Regions from separate parts of the Noviherbaspirillum sp. genome, predicted to be linked through region 1. Evidence: predicted binding sites of a transcription regulator. Region 1 holds the regulator's gene; the other holds the start of a gene.

The links. The regulator FliA, encoded in region 1, starts transcription of late flagellar genes. The targets are predictions, from matches to a motif close to CTAAAGTTTNNNNNNNNNNNGCCGNTA.
Region 2: a site for FliA is predicted at 1,184-1,210, ahead of fliD (flagellar filament capping protein FliD). Genes of this name have one in related genera too.

Annotation. Positions count from the first base shown of each region.
Region 1 is NZ_DAIUCO010000304.1:1,856-5,227, forward strand. It holds gene flhF (flagellar biosynthesis protein FlhF) at 1-274, shown strand, start outside; gene V7080_RS23145 (MinD/ParA family ATP-binding protein) at 267-1,115, shown strand; gene V7080_RS23150 (RNA polymerase sigma factor FliA) at 1,119-1,859, shown strand; gene V7080_RS23155 (flagellar motor protein) at 1,841-2,578, shown strand; gene motD (flagellar motor protein MotD) at 2,586-3,365, shown strand.
Region 2 is NZ_DAIUCO010000080.1:10,120-13,491, reverse strand. It holds gene V7080_RS11380 (flagellin N-terminal helical domain-containing protein) at 1-584, shown strand, start outside; gene V7080_RS11375 (flagellar protein FlaG) at 660-1,031, shown strand; gene fliD (flagellar filament capping protein FliD) at 1,250-3,271, shown strand; gene fliS (flagellar export chaperone FliS) at 3,284-3,372, shown strand, end outside.

The DNA of each region.
Region 1 (3,372 bases):
TTGCATCATGACCAAGCTGGATGAAGCCGCCACCATCGGCAGCCTGCTCGATGTGGCGATCCGCCAGAAGCTGAGCCTCTACTACGTTGCCAACGGCCAGCGGGTGCCGGAAGACCTGCACGTGGCAAACCAGCATTACCTGGTGGACCGCGCCTTCAAGCTCAAGCGCGAAACCGCGCCGTTCCTGATCCAGGATTCGGAGCTGCCGATGGTGATGGCCAACACGGCCCGTTCGATGAACGACAATGAACTCCGCGAGGTGCGAATTGGCTAATTTTCATGTGGATCAGGCGGAGGGATTGCGTCGCATGCTGGCCGGCCCGCGGCCGCGAGTCTTCACGTTTCTGTCGGCGACGTCCGCCGAGGAAAAGGGCGCGATGCTGGTGAATCTCGGCGCATCGCTTGCGCAGGCCGGCAGCAACGTCCTGCTGTTCGACGCCAGCACCGGCTCCCAGGGCATCGCCTCACGGCTCGACGCGGTGCGAAGCGCGACATTGCTGCAGGTTGCCCGGCAGGAGAGGGCGCTCGACGAAGCGGTGCAGGCCATGCCGCAGGGCTTCGGCGTGGCGACAATGGCGCGCGGCACGCAGCGCGTCGTGCCGGGCGATGCCGACCAGGCACGGCGCCTGTCCAACGCATTCAAGTTGCTGGCAGCGGGCGGCGACATCCTCCTGGCGGATGCCGAGCTCGACGCCGAAGGCGGACTGCCGATCGACGCGCTGGCCGATAGCGAAATCGTGGTGCAGGTATCCGCCGGCGCGGCATCGATCAAGGACGCCTACGCCATCATCAAGCGCATCAACGCCCGCTTCGGCCGGCGCCCCTGCGGTGTGCTGGTCACCGGCACGTCCGACGCCGAAGCAAGGGTGGTGTTCGACAACATGGCGCGTGCGGCAAACCGCTACCTGGCCGTCAAGCTGTATTCGATGGGATCGGTCCCGCCGGACGATCATGTCAAGCGCGCGGCACGTCTCGGACGTGCGGTGATCGACGCGTTTCCGCTCGCCGGCGCATCGGTTGCCTTCCGCACGCTCGCCGGACGATTTGCCCTTTCCGATGTGCCAGGCATGGGTTTGCATGGTATATCGGCGAACGGTGCCAACCCGAGAATTTGAATTATGTATACCGTTAGCGGAAAAACGGACAAGGCGGATAAGAACGCGTTATTGACCCAGCATGCGCCTCTGGTCAAGAAGCTCGCACACCAGATGAAAGCGAAGCTGCCGCCCAGCGTCGAAGTTGACGACCTCATCCAGGCCGGCATGATCGGCCTGCTGGATGCGGTCAACCGCTATGAAGAAACCCACGGCGCGCAGTTCGAAACTTACGCGGTGCAGCGCATCCGCGGGGCGATGCTCGACGAGCTGCGCAGCAGCGACTGGCTGCCGCGCAGTTTGCGCCAGAACATGCGCAAGATCGAAGTCGCCATCAATAACCTGCAGCAGCGGCTTGGCCGCACGCCGAAGGAAACCGAGATCGCCAAGGAGCTCAAGGTCTCGCTGGAGGAGTACCAGGAACTGCTGTCCGACGGCAGCGGCCACCAGCTGGTGTACTACGAGGATTTTCACGACGGGGAGGGGAACGATCACTTCCTCGACCGCTACTGCGTCGACGAATCGCCCGATCCGCTGCAGGCTCTGGTAAATGGCGGATTTCGCGAAGCCGTGATCGACGCGATCACTGCCCTGCCTGACCGGGAAAAAATCCTGATGGGTCTCTACTACGAGCAGGAAATGAATCTCAAGGAAATCGGCGCCGTCATGGGCGTGTCGGAATCCAGGGTCTGCCAGTTGCACAGCCAGGCGATCTCACGCCTGCGCGCCAAACTGCGGGAGCAGGCGTGGACTGGGCTAGCCTAGCCGGCATCGCGCTTGCACTGGCCGGTGTGCTGTTCGGCCAGATGCTCGAGGGCGGCGATATTTCATCGCTGCTGCAGCCGGCCGCCTTTTCGGTCGTGATGATCGGCACCGCCGGCGCGGTGCTTCTGCAGAGCGGCACGGCAACCTTCGTGCGCGGCATGATGATGCTGCGCTGGATCGTCACGCCGCCGGACGGCGCCAGCACCGTGTCCAACGTTGAAATCGCCACCTGGAGCAGCACCGCCAGGCGGGAGGGTCTGCTTGGCCTGGAGCGTTTCCTCGAGAGCGTGCGTGATCCGTTCACCGCCAAGGGGTTGCGCCTGATCGTCGACGGCATCGATCCTTACAAGGCGCGGGAAATCCTGGACGTCGACATTTCCACCTATGAGCGGCGGGAGCGGCAGGCGGTCAAGGTCTGGGAAGCCGCTGGCGGTTATGCACCGACGATCGGCATCCTCGGCGCAGTGCTCGGCCTCATCCACGTCATGGAAAACCTCTCCGATCCGTCGAAGCTTGGTGCCGGCATTGCGGTCGCCTTCGTTGCCACCATCTACGGCGTCGGATTTGCCAATCTCGTGTTCCTGCCCATCGCGAACAAGCTCAAATCCCATATCGTCGATGAAGTCCGCCGGCGCGAGATGATGGTCGATATCTGCTTCGCCATCGCCACCGGTGAAAACCCGCGCGTCATCGAAGAGCGCATGGCCGCCTACCGTTAAGGCAACGATGATTCCCGACCGGCGCCGCAGGGCGCGCAAGCGTTTCGAGGAAGAGCCGGACAGCCACGAGCGCTGGATGGTGTCCTACGCCGATTTCATCACGCTGCTGTTCGCCTTTTTCGTCGTGATGTACGCGCTGTCGAGCGTGAACGAAGGGAAGTACAAGATTCTTTCCGGCTCCCTGGTCAGCGCCTTCGGGCGTGCGCAGCCAGCGCCGGTGATTACCGGCGAAGACCAGGTTGTTCCGGGGATCCGCCATGGAGCGCAGCAGAAGACGCGCAATGCCGAAACGCTCCGCCGCGAAAAAGAGCAGATGACCGCCATCGCCCGCGACATCCTCACCGTACTGTCACCGCTGGTGGACCAGGGAAAGGTGCGGGTAACGCAGACCATCCGCGGCGTGAACGTGGAAATCAATGCCAGTGTCCTGTTCGCCCCCGGCGATGCCCGTCTCGCCGGCGAGACCATCGGCGCACTGCGCGCCGTTGCGGCGGTCCTCAAGACCGACGACCATGCGATTCAGGTCGAAGGACATACCGACAGCCAGCCGATCAGCAATGCGCAGTTCCCGTCGAACTGGGAGTTGTCGGCGGTGCGCGCCAGCAGCGTCGTGCGGCTGTTCATCGACAGCGGCGTGGCGGAAAAGCGGCTGACGGCGGTGGGCCATGGGCCTACCCGGCCGGTGGGGTCCAACGACACCGCCGACGGCAGGCTGCGCAACCGGCGGGTGTCGGTCATGATCCTGTCGAATCTGCCGGAAGAAGTGACGGAGCTGCCGGTGATGTGAGTGCAGG
Region 2 (3,372 bases), on a different contig from region 1:
GCAGCAGCACAGGTATTACAGCGAACTTCTCGAGCACTTCTTCGAAAGCGTCGCTGACACTCACAACCACTGACGGTCGTGATATCGCCATCGAGAACTTCCTTGGCGCAAACGCAAACTTCTCCGGAACAACGCTCACCACTGGCGGCAACGATTCGTCCATCAAAACAGGCACAGTGACACTGTCCAGCAGCAAGGGCCGCATCGACACGGCAAACGCCAACGCCGATGTGTTCGCACTCGCCGGCACCAACACCAGCTCGTTCCAGTCGCTGGCCGGCATGACGCTGAGCACCGCTGCAGGAGCACAAAGTGCATTGAGCGTAATCGACTCTGCCCTTGCATCGGTCAACGGCAGCCGCGCTGATCTCGGCGCGATCCAGAACCGTTTCAGCTCGGTGATCTCGAACCTCCAGACAACATCGGAGAACTTGTCCGCATCGCGCAGCCGGATCCAGGATACCGACTTCGCTTCGGAAACCGCAACACTGACCCGCGGCCAGATCCTGCAACAAGCTGGTACCGCAATGCTGGCACAGGCGAACTCGCTGCCGAATGGCGTGCTCTCCCTGCTCAGAGGCTAATCGGGAAACCGACAAGTCGCCTTATAACCCGGTCGGTTTTCACCGACCGGGTTTTTTCCCATTAGGGAGTTTGTCATGGATGTTCGTACACTCGTAACCCAAGGCCCATCGCAGGTGGAACGCAGCCCCGTATCCGCCGCATCCGGCACGCCGGCAACAACCAGATCGACCGCAACTTTGGTCGAAACCGCGTCGGCCGTTGCCGAAACGGCAACGGTACCAAGCCAGGAACAATTGAAGTCGGCAATCCAGAATCTCAACAGTACGATGAAGGCGATGTCCCAGACTCTGGAATTTTCGGTCGATGAAGAAAGCAACCGGACGATTGTTAAGGTCGTGGATCAGGAGACGAATGAGGTGATTCGCCAGATGCCCTCGAAAGAGGCGCTTGAAATCGCTAAAGCACTGGATCGCATGCAAGGTGTGCTGATCAAGCAACAGGCTTAACCCGTACCGCGTAGCGCTGCTCTTCCGCATTTGCTTGTCGAACAGGCAAGGCATTCTGCCGCCGCAATATTCCGCCTGCATGTTCCCACCATGCCCTTCCGTGTTGCCGCCGAGCGGTTTGCTCCTTTGGAAACAGGCGGGTAATTCCTCCTCTAAAGTCCGGATTGGCCCTGCCGATAACAGGATATAGTCAGATCACATTTTCGCAGGAGTCCGCGGTGGCGCTTTCTTCCCCAGGCATCGGTTCCAATCTGGATGTCAACAGCATCATCAAGCAGCTGATGGCGGTGGAGTCGCAGCCGCTGACGGCGCTGGCCAAGAAGGAAGCCAATTTCCAGGCCAAGCTTGCCGCCTATGGGAATGTCAGCGGCGCGCTCGGCGCTTTCCAGGGTGCTCTTTCCGGATTGACCACGACAGCCAAATTCCAGGCGCTGACCGCGACTGCCGGTGATTCCACGATTGTGTCCGCATCGGCAGGCGGCAAGGCGGTACCCGGCAGCTATAACCTGAACATTACCTCACTCGCGCAGGCGCAAACCATCAAGACGGCGGCCCAATCCACCACGTCGGCCACCATCGGTAGCGGCACGGCGACCACCCTCACCTTTCAGTTCGGTACGATCGGCGGCGGCACGACGCCAACCGGCGGCGTTTATCCTGTGGGCACGACATTCACCCAGGATGCGACACGCGGGACGGGCACCGTCACCATCGACAGCAGTAACAATACGCTGCAGGGGATACGCGATGCAGTCAACAAGGCCAATATCGGCGTGACAGCAACGATCGTGTCGGACGGCAGCGCTACGCCGAACTATCTTGTTTTCACGTCGAGCAAAACCGGCCAGACGTCGAGCATGAAGATATCGGTGTCCGGAGACGCTACGTTGCAGAACCTGCTCGCCTATGATCCGGCCAACGCGGGCGGTCAGAAGATGACCGAGAGCAGCGTCGCCCAGAATACCGTGATGACCGTCAACGGCATCACCATCAACAGCGCAAGCAAAACCGTTGATGAAGCGATCCAGGGCGTCAGCCTCAATATCTCCAAGACCGGAAGCACCACGCTGTCGGTGAACCGCGACACCGCCGCCGTCACATCCGCGGTGAACGGATTTGTGAAGTCGTTCAATGACATCAACACGACGCTGAAAAAACTGACTTCCTACGATGCCAATACCAAGGTCGCGGGGCTGCTGCTGGGAGATCCAACCGTACGGACGGTCCAGAACGGACTCCGTCAGATGCTGTCGACCGCCATCACCGATGGCAGCGGCGCATACAGGACGCTCTCCGATATCGGCGTCAGTTTCCAGAAAGATGGTTCCCTCGCGGTAGACTCCGCCAAGCTGCAAGCCGCCGTCAACGCCAATGTCGCCGATGTGGGCAAATTGTTTGCCGCGGTCGGCTCCAGCACCGACAGCCTGACTTCGGTGGTCGGCTCCAGCGCCGCCACGAAACCGGGCCAGTATGCAGTCAGCGTAAGCGCGCTTGCGACGCAAGGCGCATTGACAGGAAACAAGGATCTCAACGCCGCGTCGACAGTTATCGATCCCGGCACATCGCTCAACGTCACGCTGAACGGCACGACTGCCAGCGTCGCGCTGACCGCCGGCTCCTACAATGCATCCCAGCTTGCCGCACTGCTGCAGTCGGCCATCAACGGCACCTCGGCATTCAGTTCGGCAGGTTTCTCGACGACCGCCACCGTCGATGGCAATGGTTTTCTGAAGCTCACTTCCTCGCGCTACGGCTCGACCTCGAGTGTCAGCATCGCCAGCGGAACCGGCACTGCGTCGTCGGCACTCTTCGGCGCCGGACCTACAGCTGCGGTGGGCACCGATATCGCGGGAATGATTGACGGTGCAGCGGGGACGGGATCAGGCCAGACACTGACGGCGGCCGGCGGCGTGGCATCGGAGGGCCTGAAACTCGAGATTACTGGCGGCGCCCCCGGCAATCGCGGCCTGGTTACGTTTTCGCGTGGTTTCGCCGACCAGCTCAGCAAGCTGGTCGACAGCTATCTGGGGTCGTCCGGCCTGATCTCCGGCAGGACCAAGGGCATCGACAACAGTATCAAGGATCTTGACCGCAGCCGCGAAGCGATCAACAACCGCCTCGCGGAAACGGAACGACGCTATCGGGCGCAGTTCCTCGCGCTTGACACCGCGATCAGCAGCATGAGCAGCACCAGCAATTTTTTGCAGCAACAATTGGCCAACTTGCCGAAAGTAGAATAAAGGGGATACACGATGTTTGGATCAACGAATAGCGGCGCGAACGCCTATGCCCGGGTCGGTGTCGAAACCGGTGTCGCGGCGGCCAGTCCGCACAAGCTGAT